Methylobacterium mesophilicum SR1.6/6: one gene and its partners. The protein of the gene in region 1 interacts with the protein of each later gene in a pairwise test. Links are inferred from orthologs where the notes say so. Each region holds a gene or a part of one and is shown on either strand. Other genes may lie near its edges. The genes, in order: MMSR116_RS28615, MMSR116_RS30200 and MMSR116_RS23030.

Region 1 (4,155 bases):
CGGCCTCCGGCTACCCGGCGCCGCAGGGCCCGTACTACACCGGCGTCGGCTACTCGAACGTCGGCGACGTCGCCCGCAAGATCGTCGAGGAGCACCTCGACTTCTGCCTCGATGCCGGTATCAACCACGAGGGCATCAACGCCGAGGTGGCCAAGGGTCAGTGGGAATTCCAGATCTTCGGCAAGGGCTCCAAGAAGGCCGCCGACGAGATGTGGATGGCCCGCTACCTCCTGCAGCGCCTCTGCGAGAAGTACGGCATCGACGTCGAGTACCACTGCAAGCCGCTCGGCGACACCGACTGGAACGGGTCGGGCATGCATTGCAACTTCTCGACCGCGTTCATGCGCGAGCACGGCGGCAAGGCCTATTTCGAGAAGCTCATGGAGGCGTTCAAGAACGCCCGCGAGGAGCACATCGCGGTCTACGGTCCGGACAACCACATGCGCCTGACCGGCAAGCACGAGACCGCCTCGATCCACGAGTTCTCGTACGGTGTGGCCGACCGCGGCGCCTCGATCCGCGTGCCGCACTCCTTCGTCAACAACGGCTACAAGGGCTACCTGGAGGACCGCCGTCCGAACTCGCAGGGCGACCCCTACCAGATCGCCTCGCAGGTGCTGAAGACGATCGCGTCCGTGCCGACCGAGGCTGCTGCCGCCGCGTAAGACGCGAAGCTTCGACAGACGATACGAAGCCGGGCCCTCGGGTCCGGCTTCGCCGTTTCGAGAACGCCTTCCAAAAGGTGGCTGCCGGCAGTACGGCCCGGACGTTTGGCTGCGAGCGCCGTACGACGTTGCCAATCGCCTGACGAGCCGCACGCCTTTCCCGGACGCAGTGGACGGTGGTCCGGGATCCGGTACAGGACGCGCCGCGCGAGCGGCGCAGCTTGTTACGCGCAGCCGCTTTGCGACGTTTTACGATGGATCCCGGATCGCACTCCGCTGGCGCTGCATGCGCCCGGGGAAAAGGGCTTGCACTTCAGGACCGGCGCGGGCGCTCGTCTTCGCGGATCGCAGCGTCGTGATACCACGCACCGCCGCCGAAACTCGGCGTCGGGGCGGGCTTCGCCTCCGTAATGGTCCTGGGCGTCGCGCGGGCGCGCCGGAACGCGGACAGATCGTAGATCTTGGCCGTCTCGCGCGGGTCCGTACCGGCCATCGCACATCCTCCTGCATCAGGTCTCGGCGACCGATCGCGTCGGCCGTTCTCGATGATGTGGGGTGCGGAACGCGGCGCTCCATGGCGAAAAGCGCCGATGCCGGACATTCGTGCAGAGCGAAAACTTAGGCAGTCACCGAACCGTGCCGGCTGGCCCAAGCGCAATCGCCGGTCAGATCGCGTCCGTGCCGGTCTCGCCGGTGCGGATGCGGATCGCCTCCTCGATGGTCGACACGAAGATCTTGCCGTCGCCGATGCGGCCGGTCTGGGCCGCCTTGCGGATCGCGTCCACCGCGCCCTCGACCAGCGCGTCGGAGAGCACGATCTCCAGCTTCACCTTCGGCAGGAAGTCCACGACGTATTCGGCCCCGCGATAGAGCTCGGTATGGCCCTTCTGCCGGCCGAAACCCTTCGCCTCGATGACGGTGATGCCCTGGAGGCCGACCTCCTGGAGCGCCTCCTTCACTTCGTCGAGCTTGAAAGGCTTGATGATCGCTTCGATCTTCTTCATGCCGCTCGGGCCTGCTCTGCGGTGGCTGGCATTTCTAACATCCTCGTGACGTGTCCGCCATGCCGATTTCTCGGCGCGCCGGAGCATGGTGCCTAATCAATGTGCGATTCCAGCACATCCTTAGGGCATTTCGAGTTTTTGTGGCGCGTCTTTAGCCAAGGCTTGATCGGCGCACGGGCAGGGTTGGAGGCGGACATGCGGTTGCTGACGGTCGCGGCAATGAGGCGGGTCGATGCCGCGGCGATCGATGGCGAGACCTCGGGCCTCACGCTGATGGAGGCGGCCGGCGCCGCGGTGGCGGCCCGCGCCCGAGCCCGGTTGCCCGCGGGCGGACGGATCGTGATCCTGTGCGGACCCGGGAACAACGGCGGCGACGGCTTTGTCGCCGCGCGTCTGCTGGCGGAGGGCGGTGCCACCGTCGAGCTTCTCCTCCTGGGCGACCGCGCGACGCTGAAGGGCGACGCCGCCCGCGCCGCCGAGGCCTGGCGTGGCCCGGTCGGAAGGGCGAATCCGGAGGCGCTTCCTCCCTGTGATCTTGTGGTCGACGCCCTGTTCGGCGCCGGTCTCGCCCGCGACCTCGACGGTGTCGCCCGCGCGCTTGTGGAGGCGGTGAATACCAGCGGGACGCCGGTCCTCGCTGTGGACGTGCCGAGCGGCGTCGACGGCGACACCGGGGCGGTGCGCGGCGCCGGGATCCGCGCCGTCGAGACCGTGACCTTCGTGACCCTCAAGCCCGGCCACCTGCTCGAACCCGGCCGCAGCCTCTGCGGTCAGCTGAGCGTGGCCGATATCGGCACCGGGCCAGCCGCCTTTGAGGCCGGTCTCGCTGCCTGTGTGCCAACCTACCGGAACGGTCCGGATCTCTGGGCGCGGGAATTCCCCCGCCTGACCGGCACGAGCCACAAATACACCCGCGGCCACGCTCTCGTGCTGTCGGGACCGGCCACCAAGACCGGTGCCGCCCGGCTCGCGGCCCGCGGCGCTCTTCGGGTCGGCGCCGGACTAGTGACGGTCGTCTCGCCGGTCGCCGCGCTGCCCGAGAACGCCGCGCACCTCACGGCGATCATGCTGCGTCCGTGCGAGAGCGCCGACGACCTCGACGACATGCTCACCGACGAGCGTCTGAATGTGGTCCTAGCCGGACCGGGCCTCGGCACCGGCGAGCCCACTCGGGAGCGCGTCGCGGTGGCGGCGGCGGCCGGGCGGGGGCTCGTCCTCGACGCCGACGCGCTCACGAGCTTCGCCGGGCAGGCGCCGCTGCTGGCCGCGCATCTCGCCGACGGCGGCGCGCAGGCGGTGCTGACGCCGCATGCGGGCGAGTTCGCGCGGCTGTTCGACGGCACGGAGGCGACGGCGGAGGGCGCCGACAAGGTCGCCCGGACCCGGGCGGCTGCGCGCCTGACCGGCGCGGTCGTCGTCCTGAAGGGTTCCGATACCGTCATCGCAGCCCCGGACGGACGCGCCGCCATCAACGATCACGGCAGCCCCTATCTCGGCACCGCCGGCTCGGGCGATGTGCTGGGCGGCCTGATCGCCGGGTTGCTCGCGCAGGGCATGGAGCCCTTCGAAGCGGCGTCCGCCGGCGTCTGGCTCCACGGCGACGCCGGCCTGCGCCACGGCCCCGGCCTGATCGCCGAGGACATCCCCGAGCTGATGCCCGCGGTGCTGCGGGGCTTCGCGTAAGCCGCGATCAGGTGACCTCGAACGCCGTCCAGAGTCCAGTATCGAACCGCTCCAGCACCGTGGCGCTGATCAGCCAGCGGCCGGGATTGTCGGCCAGGAAGCCGATCCGGGCAGTCCGGCCCTCCAGCAGCTGGAACGTGTCGAGCCAGTAGGGTTCCCAGCCGTCGTCCAGGGGGTGGAGCAGGCGGAAGCAGTGGCCGTGCAGGTGCAGGGCCTGCGGGAAGGCCGTCTCGTTCCGCAGCGCCAGGACCACGACCTGGCCGCGCTTGACCGAGAAGATCGGCTGCAGGCCGGCAACGCCGCTGGTGCCGTTCACCGACCAGACCTTCTGCGGGTCGCCCGTGTAGACGGGCTCGGGCGCCGCCCCGTCCTTGACCTTCTCCTTGGCGTCTTTCGGCACGAAGGCGCCGCCGGTGATGACCACGTCGCGGCGCAGGGCGTTCTGGAGCTTGATCTCGGCCGGGAGGCGCTTGTTCTCGCCGATCGGCCCGATCGGCGGCCGCTTCTCGGTGATCCTGGGGCCCTTCGTGGTGACGCTGGCCAGGACGAGTCCCTTGCCGATCAGCGCGTGGATCTCGCAGGTGGCGCCCTCCTGCTCGGGTAGGTCGACCAGCAGGTCGTAGCGGGTGCCGGGCGGGAAGGGCAGGGTGGCCCGCAGGGGCTCGAACGTGTCGGTCGGCTGCCCGTCGACGGCCGCCACGTAGACCTTCACGCCCTCGAACTTGATCCGCGTCGCCCGGGCGTTGCAGGCATTGCCCAGCCGCAGGCGGACCCGGGAGCCCGGGCGGGCCTCGAAGGCGCCC
Region 2 (5,886 bases), 290 kb from region 1 along the record:
CCTTCGACCGGGTGCTGGTCTACGGAACCGGCGGCTTCGCGTATGGCGGCGGCTCCCGCTCGTCCTACGCCGCGTCCTACCCCTACACGCTGCCCGGGACCGACCGGACCGGCTACGCGGCTGGCGGCGGCATCGAGTACGCCTTCACCGAGAAGCTCTCCGCAAAGATCGAAGCGCTGTACCTCCACCTCGACCGCGGATTCGCTGGAACCACATACTACAACACCAGCACTCCCGCGTATTACGGTGCCGGCAAACAAGACTCGGGATTCGCTCTGGTTCGAGCGGGTGTGAATTACCGATTCTAGACAATATTGAGTTCTGCAGATCTTGACGGCTCAGCTCCGCTGGGGCGCTATGCAGGTCGTTCGGCTCCGGGACTCGATCCGCCGGCGGACGCTGTCCGCCACCGGTCGGAGTCGCGGATGCCGGACCCCGCACGGGACCACCGCGCGGTGCCAGGAGGCATTCCCGACAGGATCGGCCGTGAACGCTCCCAGCCTGACCATCGTCGCGACGCTGATAGCCGCGCTCTTCGCCTGCGGGGCGCCCGCGCGGGCGCAGGACATTGTCCCGCCCGGGCCGTCCGGGCGCGGGGCGCTCCTGATCTACGGCAATTTCTGCGGACCGGGGAGTCGCGGTCCCGATTACCCGCCGATCGACGCGCTGGACCTCGCCTGCGCGCACCATGATGCCTGCTCGACCGAACCGTCCTCGGGAATCCTGACGAGTTGCGCCTGCCACCGGCGTCTCCAAGTCGAGGCCGGTGCCGTCGCCCGCGACCCGCGCACGCCCGCTCAGATCCGGCAGACGGCGCAGTTCATCTCGGATTTCGCCACGGCGCTGCCCTGTCAGTAGGGCAGGCCGCGGGGCTATCAGGCGGCGTCGGCCGGGCTCGCCGCCGCCTTCGGGCCGCCCTTGGCCACGCCGACCAGGGCCGGACGCAGGACGCGCTCGCCGATGACGTAGCCGGCCTGGACGACCTGCACGACGGTGCCGGCGGGAACCTCCGGGTTCGGCACCTCGAACATCGCCTGGTGGCGGTTCGGATCGAACTTCTGGCCCTCGGGCTCGACGATCTTCACACCGTGGCGCTCCAGGGTCTTGGCGAGGTCGCGCTCGGTGAGCTCGATCCCGTCGATCAGGCCCTTCAGCGCGCCGTCGGCCGTCGCCTTCGCGTCGGCCGGGACGCTGTCGAGGGCGCGGCGGATGTTGTCGGCGACGTTCAGCACGTCCCGCGCGAAGTTGGTGACCGCGTAGGCGCGGGCATCCGCCACTTCGCGCTCGGTCCGGCGGCGCAGGTTCTCCATCTCGGCGAGCGTGCGCAGCATCCGGTCCTTCAACTCGTCGCGCTCGGCCGTCAGCAGGGCGAGGGCCTCGGCTACGGGATCGACGGTGGCCTCGGCGCCATGGCCGTTCGGCGCGGCGTCTTGCGCGGCGCCGGCGCCGGCTTCCACCGTGGTCTGGCGCTGGTCATCCTGGGGCATGTCGTTGCTCGTCATCGCGATTCAGTCGTGAGGGCAGGGTGGTTCGGGGGCCGACGGGACCGGCGCAGATATCTGGCCGCGGGCCTGCGAAATCAACCCGGCCGTCAGGCTTCGCGCGGCGGCGGCGCCGCCACGAGGGCTTCCAGTCCCTCGGCCTTGAGGGCGGCGACGTCGCCGGCGAAGACCTCCATGACGGCGCTGCGGATGGCCGCCTGCCGGTCGGGCTGGGTGACGCGGGTGCCGGTCAGATCGGTGACGTAGAAGACGTCAACGGCCCGTTCGCCGAAGGTCGCGACGTGGGCCGAGGTGATGTTGAGCGAGAGACGGCCGAAGGCGGAGGTCAGCTCGTAGAGCAGGCCGGGGCGGTCCAGGCCCGTGACCTCCACGACGGTCTCCCGGCTCGACAGGGCGTTGTCGATCGTCACGTCCGGAGGCACCGGGAAAGTCTTGGCCCGCGTGCTGGTCTGCGGATGCTTGTCGGCGACGAGGTCGGCGATTCGGATCTCGCCCTTGAGGGCCCGCTCGATCGCTGCCGTGACCCGCTTGGTCCGTCGCAGCTCGTCCTCGTCCCGCTCGAACGCGCGGGAGATGAAGATCGTGTCGAGGGCGAACCCATCGTTGGTTGTGAAGATCTGCGCGTCGACGATGTTGCTGCCCGCGGCCGCACAGGCCCCGGTGATGATGGCGAGCAGGCGCGGGTGATCCGGCGAGTAGATCGTGATCTCGGTGACGCCGCGCACCGGGTCGAGGGCCACGTCGGTGGCGCTGGTCCGGCCGTCGCGCAGCGCGTCGCGCAGGAAGATGGCGTTCTTGATCTGGCGCGTGCCGTCGACCTTGAGCCAGTACGCCTGCCCGTGCCGGGCCGCGTAGGCGTCGAACTCGTCGGAGGCCCAGGCCGGAAGCTGCTCGCGCAGGCTCATCTGGACGAGGCGCACCCTGTCGGTGCGGGCGATCTCGGAATGGCCCCCCGACAGGTAGACCTCGGTCTCGTCGTAAAGGGTGCGGACCAGGGTGCCCTTCCAGGCCGTCCAGACCCCGGGGCCCACCGCCGTGATGTCGGCCACCGTCAGGATGGTCAGGAGCTTCAGCCGCTCCAGGCTCTGCACGCTGGCGGCGAAGCGCTCGATCGTCTTCGCGTCCGATAGGTCGCGGCTCTGCGCGGTCATCGACATGAGCAGGTGGTGCTCCACCAGCCAGCGCACCGTCTCGGTCTCGGCCTGGTTGAGGCCGAAGCGCGGGCAGAGCTTCTCGGCGATGGCGGCACCGGCGATCGAGTGATCCTCCGGGCGGCCCTTGGCGATGTCGTGCAGCAGGATCGCCACGTAGAGCGCCGTGCGGTTGTGGATCGAATGCACGAGGCGCGAGACCAGCGGATAGGTCTCCTGGTTGCGGCCCGATTCGATGTCGGCCAGCACGCCGACCGTGCGCAGCAGGTGCTCGTCCACCGTGAAGTGGTGGTACATGTTGAACTGCATCATCGCGACGATGCGGCCGAAATCCGGGATGAAACGGCCGAGCACCCCCGCCTCGTTCATCTCTCTCAGCGCCTCCTCGGGGGCGTTCCGGGAAGTCAGGATGTCGAGGAACAGGCGGTTCGCCTCCGGGTCCCCGCGCAGCGACGGGTTGACGAGCCGCAGGGAGCGGCTGGCGAGGCGCTTGGCGTCCGGGTGGATCGCGAGGTTGTGCCGGTCCGCGAGCCAGAACAGCCGGATCAGGTTGACGGGGTCGCGCTCGAAGGCGTCCTCCGCGCGCAGGTTCACGCGGCCGTGGTCGATCCAGAAGTCCTCCGCCTCCATGGCGGTGGCGCGGAAGCGGTCGCGGAAACGCCCGATCCAGCGGTCCAGCACCGGCGTGCGCTTGGCGTGGCGCGCCTCCAGCTCCGCGCAGACGATGGCGGTCAGGTCGCCGACATCCTTGGCGATGCGGAAATAGGCCTTCATGAAGCGCTCGACGCCGGAAAGGCCGCCCCGCGCCTCGTATCCGAAGCGCTCGGCGATCCGCGGCTGCAGGCCGAAGGACAGGCGCTCCTCCGCGCGCTTCGTGGCGAAGTGCATGTGGCAGCGCACCCGCCACAGAAACTCGTCGCAGCGCTCGAACAGCGCGTATTCCTCGGGCGTGAACAGGCCGGCGCTGACGAGTTCGATCTGGTCGCGCACCCGGTAGGTGTACTTGGCGATCCAGAACAGCGTGTTCAGGTCACGCAGACCGCCCTTGCCGTCCTTGACGTTGGGTTCGACGAGGTAGCGCGAGGAACCGGCCTTCGAGACGCGCATGTCGCGCTCGCGCAGCTTGGCGTCCACGAACTCGGAGGCCGAGCCGACCACCAGCTCCGCGTCGAAGCGCGTCACCAGCTCCTCGTAGAGGGTGCGCGTGCCGAACAGGAACCGCGCCTCCAGGAGGGCGGTGCGGATCGTCATGTCGGCCCGCGCCTCGCGCAGGCACTCCTCCACCGAGCGGGTTGCGTGGCCGACCTTCAGCTTCAGGTCCCAGAGGACGTAGAGCATGCCCTCGACCACGCTCTCCGACCACGCGGTCTGCTTGTAGGGGAGCAGGAACAGCAGATCGATGTCCGAGCCCGGCGCCATCGTGCCCCGGCCGTAGCCGCCGGTGGCGACCACGGCGAGCTGCTCGCCGGTGGTGGGGTTGTCGTTGGGGTAGAGCCGCCAGACCACGGCGTCGTGGATCGCCCGGACCACGGCGTCGGTCAGCGCCGAGAGCGTCTGGGCGCAGCGCAGCCCGTTGCGGTCCTCGAGGAGCTGCGCCTCAGCGGCGCGGTGACCCTCCTCGATCACCCGGCGCAGCTGCGGCACCAGCGCGGCCCGGAGCTTGGTGGGCTCGCGGGCCTCCCGGTCGAGGTTCTCCAGGACCGTGTCGAGGGCGGCGACGGGATCGAACATGGCTCCCGTTAGCATGATATGCCTACGCCGCCAGCCACGGGAGGATGCACCCGACGCCGCGGGCTGCGCGGGCTGCCGACCACTACTCCGCAGCCGGGAGGTCGAGGGCCAGCAACCGCGCGGTCCGGTTGCGGCCGGCCGCCCGCGGCTCGGCCTCGCTCATTTGCCGCCGCGCATCCGCGATGGCGGCGTGGACGCCGTCGACCGCCAGGATCAGCGCGCTCACCGTGCGGGCGTCGATGCTGCGCTCCCGGGCGTAGCAGACCACGTCGGCCACCAGCCCGTCGGTCTCGACCGCGATGGTGTCGAGCTCGGCGCTGCTCGTCGCCGCGCGCACCTCGCGCATGATGTCGAGGAGGCGGTCGAGAACGAAGTCCACACGCTCCCGACGCTTGCGGGCCAGCCGCTGTCCGAGCCAGGCGAAGCCGGAGCCGATCGTGCCGCCGAAGAAGGCGAACAGGTAGATGTAATCCTCGTAGCGGTCGAGGAAGGTCTGCTGCTCGCGCTCGAAATAGTCGACTGCGCCGGGGTGGTTCGGCAGGCGCGCGGAGGTTGCTGCCACCGTGGTGTCGAAGTCCGGCGCCTTCATCAGCTTTGCGACGGGGGCCGCCGAGGCGAGCCGCGAGCGCCACTCGAACAGGTGCTGCGTCGCCGAGGCGACCGCGACTCGGCTCACCGTGCCGCGGGCCATCAGGCGGTACGAGGCGCCAACGGTCTTGACCTCCTCGTCGGGGCGTTTCGGGCGGCCCCCGAACGTCCCGGCCGGGATGGTCACCGCTTGGAGCTCTGGGAAGCGCTGCAGGATCGCGTCCCCGTCCGGGATCGAGACGAAGCCGATCTTGCGGTCCGGCGCGCCGAGCTCGACGGCCCGCACCATGGCGGCGGCCGCCTTCGAGGCGGGGCTCGCGATCACCGCGACCGCGTCGACGCGCTTGTCGGTGAGCGCGGCCGTGACCTCGCCGACCTTGAGGGGCACCACGACGACGTGGCCCGCGGCGGCCTCGGGCTCACTGGCCCCCTGACCGTCCTCCGCAGCATCCGCGCTGGGCGTGTCCGGCACAAGGTCGTAGAAGGAGAGAAGGTTTGTCAGGAAGGACAGGTCGGCGCTGTGCCGCACCACGATGCCGAGGCGTTTGCGCGCCAGTGCGGGGACATCGTCGATGTCGGCCGCCTCGGGCGCCGCGATGACCAGGGCCTCGTCGTGCAGGATCGCCAGCGTCAGGCCGTTCTCGGGCAAGAATACGTCCGGCCGCACCACGGCGAGGTCAGCCTTGTTCCGCTGGAGCGCCATGGCGCTGTCGCGGACGTCGCCGTAGCGCACCACCTTGAGGCGCACATCTTCGCGAGCCCGGTCGAGGGCGTTGGCGTAGGCCTCGATCAGCGCCGCCTCGGGCCCGTCCTGCGGCCCGACCGCCACCGTCAGGGTATTCGGGCGCGAGAGATAGACGATCCCGGCCGCGACCGCGGCCAGCCCCAGGGCCACCAGGACCAGGAGCCACTCG
Region 3 (5,535 bases), 1.2 Mb from region 1 along the record:
AATCTTGCGGTTGGCGACATCGCCGGCAAAAACCACCACCGGTAAGCCGGCCCATTCGGCCAGCGCGCCGTCGTCGGTGAAGCCGTCGAGGCCCTGCGCGGCGGCGTCCCGGTGGGCGCCGAGCAGCGGGCCGAAGGCGAAGGCCTGGGGCGTCTGCACCGCGCGCAGGTGCTCCCGGGGTGGGGTCTCGTGCACCCGGCCGATGCCCGGAGCGATGTCGACCACGCGCTTGACCGTGTCGGTCACCGGCACGCCGGGCACGGCCGCGCCGTGATCCCGGCCCGCCCCGATCGCGCGGGCGATCAGCGCCGCGTCCACATAGGGGCGCGCCGCGTCGTGGACCAGCACGATCTCGGGCTCGGCGCCCGCCGCCAGAGCCTCCAGCCCGGCCCGCACGGAGAGCTGGCGCGTGGCGCCGCCCTCGACGGGCTCGGCGATCTTCGTCCGGACCGCGGGAGCGAGCTCGTCGAGGCAAGAGCGGAAGAACTCCGCCGCGTCGGCCGCGATCACCGGCTGAATCCGGTCGATCGCGTCCTGGGCGGCGAGGGCGGCCAGCGTCCGCGTCAGGACCGCCTGCCCGCCGACGCGGCGGTACTGCTTGGGCGTGCCGCCGCCGATGCGGATACCGCGGCCCGCCGCCACCACCACCGCGGCGACGCCGGTTCCCGCACTGGCAGGTCCGGTGGCTGGTGTGCCGGTGGCGGACATGGGCGAATGTCTCGTGGATTCCTGAAGCATGCAGGGCGGCGGCCGGCGCGCTAGTCGGCCGTGCCGCCGGAGCTCTGCCGCGGCGGGTGCCCGTCGTTTAAGCGGGGGAGGGTTCGAAATCAACGCGCGGCCCCGCTTGCCAGCGGACCGGCCTTGCCTCATTGTTGTGCAGAATGGCGACTGATCATTATTTGAGCGCGCTGCGCCGCGGAGCTGCGAATGCCGGAGCGGTGGAAGCCCGTCCGCTCTGCCTGCTCGCGCCCCTGTCGGGCGTCACCGACCTTCACATGCGTCGCATCGCCCGCCGCTCTGGGGCCGATGCGGTGATCTCCGAGATGGTAGCGGCGCGGGATCTCGCCCGCGGGTCCGGAGAGGCGGCCCTGCGCGCGGAGGGGACCGGCGTCGACCTCCACGTGGTTCAGCTCGTCGGCTGCGAGGCGAACCCGATGGCGGAGGCCGCCCGGATGGCGGAGGCCGGCGGTGCCCACGTGATCGACGTGAACATGGGCTGTCCGGCCAAGATCGTCACCGGCGTGGCCTCGGGCTCGGCGCTGATGCGCGACCTCGACCATGCGGAGCGCCTGCTCGCGGCGGTCCGCGGAGCGGTCTCGGTGCCGGTCACGGTCAAGATGCGCCTCGGCTGGGATGATGCGAGCCGGAACGCCGCGGATCTCGCCGTCCGCTCCGAGCGGCTGGGCCTGAACGCCGTGACGGTCCACGGGCGGACCCGGCAGCAATTCTACAAGGGGCGGGCCGACTGGACGGCGATCCGCGACGTGGTCGAGGCGGTGTCGATCCCGGTGATCGCCAACGGCGACGTGGTTGATCTCGCCAGCGCCCGCGCCTGCCTGGCGGCCTCGGGAGCCGCAGGGGTGATGATCGGGCGGGCCGCCACCGGTCGGCCCTGGCTGGTCGGCCGGATCGCGGCGGCCCTTGCCGGCCGGCCCGCCTCCGAGCCCGCCCGGGCGGAACAGGCTGCCCTCGCTGCCGAGCACTACACCGGCCTTCTGTCGCTCTACGGACGCGACATGGGGGTGCGGCATGCCCGCAAGCACCTCGCCGCCTATGCCGAGACCGGCGGCGCGCTGGATCCGGCCGAGCGCTCGGCGCTCCTGACGACCACCGATCCGGGAATCGCGCTCACGCTGCTGGCCCGGGCCTTCGCAGGTCCGGCGGACACGGTCCGGGAGGCCGCGTGACCGACGAGTCCCTCCCCCCGGAGAGCGGCGGCCGGCGCGACACCGCCGCGGAGGCCGTGCTCAACGCCCTGCCGCTCCCGGTCCTGACGATCGGCGGAGACGAGCGGATCCTCCACTGCAACCACGCGGCCGAGGCCTTCTTCGACTACTCCGCCCGGCTGATGCAGCGCCGCCGCCTGCGCGACATCATCCCGTTCGCCTCGCCGATCATCGCGCTGGTGGCCGAGGTGCGTCGCCGCCGCGCCAGCGTCAGCGAGTACCGGGTCGAGCTGACCCAGCCCCGGCTCGGGCTGGAGCGCAGCGTCGACGTCTTCGCGACGCCGCTCGGCGACGACGGCGACTCCGTGGTGATGATGCTCCAGGAGCGCACCATCGCCGACAAGATGAACCGACAGCTCACCCATCGGGGCGCCGCGCGCTCGATGGTGGCGCTCGGCGCCATGCTGGCCCACGAGATCAAGAATCCGCTGGCGGGCATCCGCGGCGCCGCGCAGCTCCTGGAGAGCACCGGCGCCGAGGAGGACCGGATGCTCACCCGGCTGATCTGCGACGAATCCGACCGGATCGTCCGCATCGTCGAGCGCATGGAACTCTTCGGCGACGAGCGTCCCTCCGACCGGGGCGCCGTCAATGTCCACGGGGTTCTCGATCAGGTGAAGCGCTCGGCGCAGTCGGGCTTCGCGCGGCATATCCGCTTCATCGAGACCTACGACCCGTCGCTGCCGCCGGTGCTCGGCAACCGCGACCAGCTGGTTCAGGTGATCCTCAACCTCGTGAAGAACGCCGCCGAGGCGATCGGGCCGGACGCCGTCGAGGGCGAGATCACCCTGTCGACCGCCTTCCGCACCGGCCTGCGGCTCCAAGTGCCGGGCTCGCGCGAGCGCGTCAGCCTGCCGATCGAGGTGGCGGTGCGCGACAACGGCCCGGGCATCTCGGCCGACCTGCTGCCCGACCTGTTCGACCCGTTCGTCACCACCAAGGCTCAAGGCTCCGGCCTGGGTCTTGCTTTGGTGGCCAAGATCGTCGGCGATCACGGCGGGATCGTCGAGTGCGATCCCGCCCCGCGCCGCACGGCGTTCCGCATCCTTCTGCCGATGTCGAGTGCCCGGGACGGGCGCGAATCGGCGGTCGATCCGTGATGTCGATCCCCGAATCCGGCCCCCCGTCGGAGGTCTGAGTAGAGAGTCATGCCGAACGGCCACATCATCGTCGCCGACGACGACGCCGCCATCCGCACCGTGCTCAACCAAGCGCTGTCACGGGCGGGCTACGAGGTGCGCTCGACGGGCAACTGCGCCACCCTCTGGCGCTGGGTCGCGCAGGGGGAGGGCGACCTCGTCATCACCGACGTGGTGATGCCCGACGAGAACGTGTTCGACCTGCTGCCGCGCATCAAGCGCGTGCGCCCCGAGCTGCCGATCATCGTGATGAGCGCGCAGAACACCTTCATGACGGCGATCCGAGCCTCGGAGCGGGGCGCCTACGAGTACCTGCCGAAGCCCTTCGACCTGAAGGAGCTGATCGCCATCGTGGGCCGGGCGCTCTCGCGCCCCCGCGGCGCGGCGCCGGCCGGGGCGCCCCCCGAGAACGAGGACATCCCGCTGGTCGGCCGCTCGCCGGCCATGCAGGAGATCTATCGGGCCCTCGCCCGGCTGATGCCCACCGACCTGACCGTGATGATCACCGGCGAGTCCGGCACCGGCAAGGAGCTGGTCGCCCGGGCGCTGCACGATTACGGCCGCCGCCGCACCGGCCCGTTCGTGCCGGTCAACATGGCGGCGATCCCGCGCGACCTGATCGAGTCCGAGCTGTTCGGCCACGAGAAGGGCGCGTTCACGGGGGCGCTCCAGCGCTCCGCCGGCCGGTTCGAGCAGGCCGAGGGCGGCACGCTGTTCCTCGACGAGATCGGCGACATGCCCATGGAGGCGCAGACCCGCCTGCTGCGCGTCCTGCAGCAGGGCGAGTACACCACGGTGGGCGGCCGGGTGCCGATCAAGACCAACGTCCGGATCATCGCGGCGACCAACAAGGACCTGCGGATCTCGATCCAGCAGGGCATCTTTCGCGAGGATCTGTTCTTCCGCCTCAACGTCGTTCCGCTGCGGCTGCCGGCCCTGCGGGAGCGGTCCGAGGACGTACCGGACCTCGTCCGCCACTTCTTCGTGCTGGTGGAGCGCGAGGGCCTCACCCGCAAGACGCTGGACGGCGACGCCATGGAGCGGCTCAAGCGCTACCGCTGGCCCGGCAACGTCCGCGAACTGGAAAACCTCGTCCGGCGGCTCGCCGCGCTCTACCCGCAGGAGACGATCACCGGCCCGGTGATCGAGGCCGAGCTCGACACCCTTCCGCTGGCCGCGCCCGCCAACCCGAACGCCAACGGCGGCGCCCGCAAGGCCGGGGCTGAGTCCGAGAGCCTCTCGAGCGCGGTGGAGCGCCACCTCTCGGATTATTTCTCGGGTTACCGGGACACGCTGCCGCCCCCCGGCCTCTATCACCGGATCCTGCGGGAGATCGAAGGCCCGCTGATCGGCGCGGCGCTGGCCGCCACCCGCGGCAATCAGATTCGCGCAGCGGAGCTCCTCGGGGTCAACCGCAACACCCTTCGCAAGAAGGTGCGCGACCTCGACCTGCAGGTCTTTCGGACGGCTCGGTAGGCGGCCGAGATCCGATACCGCTTCCGGCTGATAGCTTCGGCGCCGCCGTCTTTGCGAGCGCAGCGAAGCAACCCAGTGGCGCTCCGCCCTGGGTCACTTCGCTGCGCGCGTGATGACGGGAGGCGCGCGTCGACCGCAGCGTTCGAATGGTCACCGGTGAAGCAACGCGTCTGCAGACCGGCCTTCCGAACAGTCCCCCGAATTCTCAGGTTCCGCGGCGGCCCCACGGGAATTCCTCGGGCGTCGCGCGGCAGCCCGGTGGGCCCCTTCAAGGCCTCCGCTGCGCCCCGACCCCTCAGGATCAGGTCCAGGATGGGCATGAGGCTGCGGGCGCTCAGCGTCCAGGCAGTATCGGGTCGCCGCGCATCAACGCGTGCAGACGCTCGGTATCGAAGCCGTTCGGGATACTGGGAACAGCGGGCTTCGTGGCGGGCGTGGCCTTGGCCGGCGCCGGGAGCGAACCGGTGGCGGACGGCTCGGCCTGGGCGGCGCGGGCCACCGGTGCCGGCGCCAGATGGGCCAGCCGGTCGGCACTGACGAACACGACGACCGCCGTCGAGGCCAGGACGAGGACGCCGCCGAAGAGGGAACGCAGGATACGCACGCGACGACCCGGGACGCGACTTGAGACGGCAACAGAATAGGGGCGAGGCCGTTAACGAAGCCCCACCCCCAATCTTCGGGAGGCGATATTGACCAACGCCCAGGCCACTGCGAGCGACAGCCCGTTCATCCAGGGCCGCAACGCCCGCCTCTACGGCAAGCCCGTCAGCGAATGCCCCTATCCGGAGGGTTCGCAGGAGCGCGCGGCCTGGATGGAGGCCTACGAGGAGGCCGTGAACTCCGACCCGCCCGAGAAGCCGTGAACACGGGGCATGTTTGACCTGAGCGGGGCAGCACGGGGTATCCGGCTTGACCTCGACGGGCGAGGGGCGCTTCGTGCACCGCAGCGCAACCCCATCGCCGAGCCCCGA

Evidence for each region.
Region 2: the proteins of MMSR116_RS28615 (region 1) and MMSR116_RS30200 interact in binary tests that used the Escherichia coli proteins (3 or more experiments, as listed by UniProt). The link is inferred for Methylobacterium mesophilicum SR1.6/6 from one-to-one orthologs.
Region 3: the proteins of MMSR116_RS28615 (region 1) and MMSR116_RS23030 interact in binary tests that used the Escherichia coli proteins (3 or more experiments, as listed by UniProt). The link is inferred for Methylobacterium mesophilicum SR1.6/6 from one-to-one orthologs.

Annotation. Positions count from the first base shown.
Region 1 is NZ_CP043538.1:6,042,224-6,046,378, forward strand. What follows is about bases 1-2,790. They hold MMSR116_RS28615 (P-II family nitrogen regulator), read right to left. Parts: upstream 1,670-2,790; coding sequence 1,331-1,669; downstream 1-1,330. Other genes in these bases: MMSR116_RS28605 (glutamine synthetase beta-grasp domain-containing protein), read left to right, coding at 1-665; MMSR116_RS28610 (DUF2735 domain-containing protein), read right to left, coding at 979-1,158; MMSR116_RS28620 (bifunctional ADP-dependent NAD(P)H-hydrate dehydratase/NAD(P)H-hydrate epimerase), read left to right, coding at 1,865-2,790. Outside these bases: more of MMSR116_RS28620, read left to right, coding at 2,791-3,352; MMSR116_RS28625 (multicopper oxidase family protein), read right to left, coding at 3,360-4,155. UniProt on the Escherichia coli protein: P-II indirectly controls the transcription of the glutamine synthetase gene (glnA). P-II prevents NR-II-catalyzed conversion of NR-I to NR-I-phosphate, the transcriptional activator of GlnA. When P-II is uridylylated to P-II-UMP, these events are reversed.
Region 2 is NZ_CP043538.1:6,328,983-6,334,868, forward strand. The notes cover bases 1,392-4,741. They hold MMSR116_RS30200 ([protein-PII] uridylyltransferase), read right to left. Parts: upstream 4,385-4,741; coding sequence 1,592-4,384; downstream 1,392-1,591. Other genes in these bases: grpE (nucleotide exchange factor GrpE), read right to left, coding at 1,392-1,487; MMSR116_RS30205 (TAXI family TRAP transporter solute-binding subunit), read right to left, coding at 4,467-4,741. Also shown: MMSR116_RS30185 (outer membrane protein), read left to right, coding at 1-308; MMSR116_RS30190 (hypothetical protein), read left to right, coding at 487-858; more of grpE, read right to left, coding at 876-1,391; more of MMSR116_RS30205, read right to left, coding at 4,742-5,886.
Region 3 is NZ_CP043538.1:4,847,595-4,853,129, forward strand. What follows is about bases 976-3,974. They hold MMSR116_RS23030 (two-component system sensor histidine kinase NtrB), read left to right. Parts: upstream 976-1,903; coding sequence 1,904-3,046; downstream 3,047-3,974. Other genes in these bases: dusB (tRNA dihydrouridine synthase DusB), read left to right, coding at 976-1,907; ntrC (nitrogen regulation protein NR(I)), read left to right, coding at 3,095-3,974. Outside these bases: MMSR116_RS23020 (bifunctional 2-C-methyl-D-erythritol 4-phosphate cytidylyltransferase/2-C-methyl-D-erythritol 2,4-cyclodiphosphate synthase), read right to left, coding at 1-708; more of dusB, read left to right, coding at 882-975; more of ntrC, read left to right, coding at 3,975-4,561; MMSR116_RS23040 (hypothetical protein), read right to left, coding at 4,896-5,165; MMSR116_RS31455 (ribosome modulation factor), read left to right, coding at 5,254-5,427; metC (cystathionine beta-lyase), read left to right, coding at 5,535-5,535.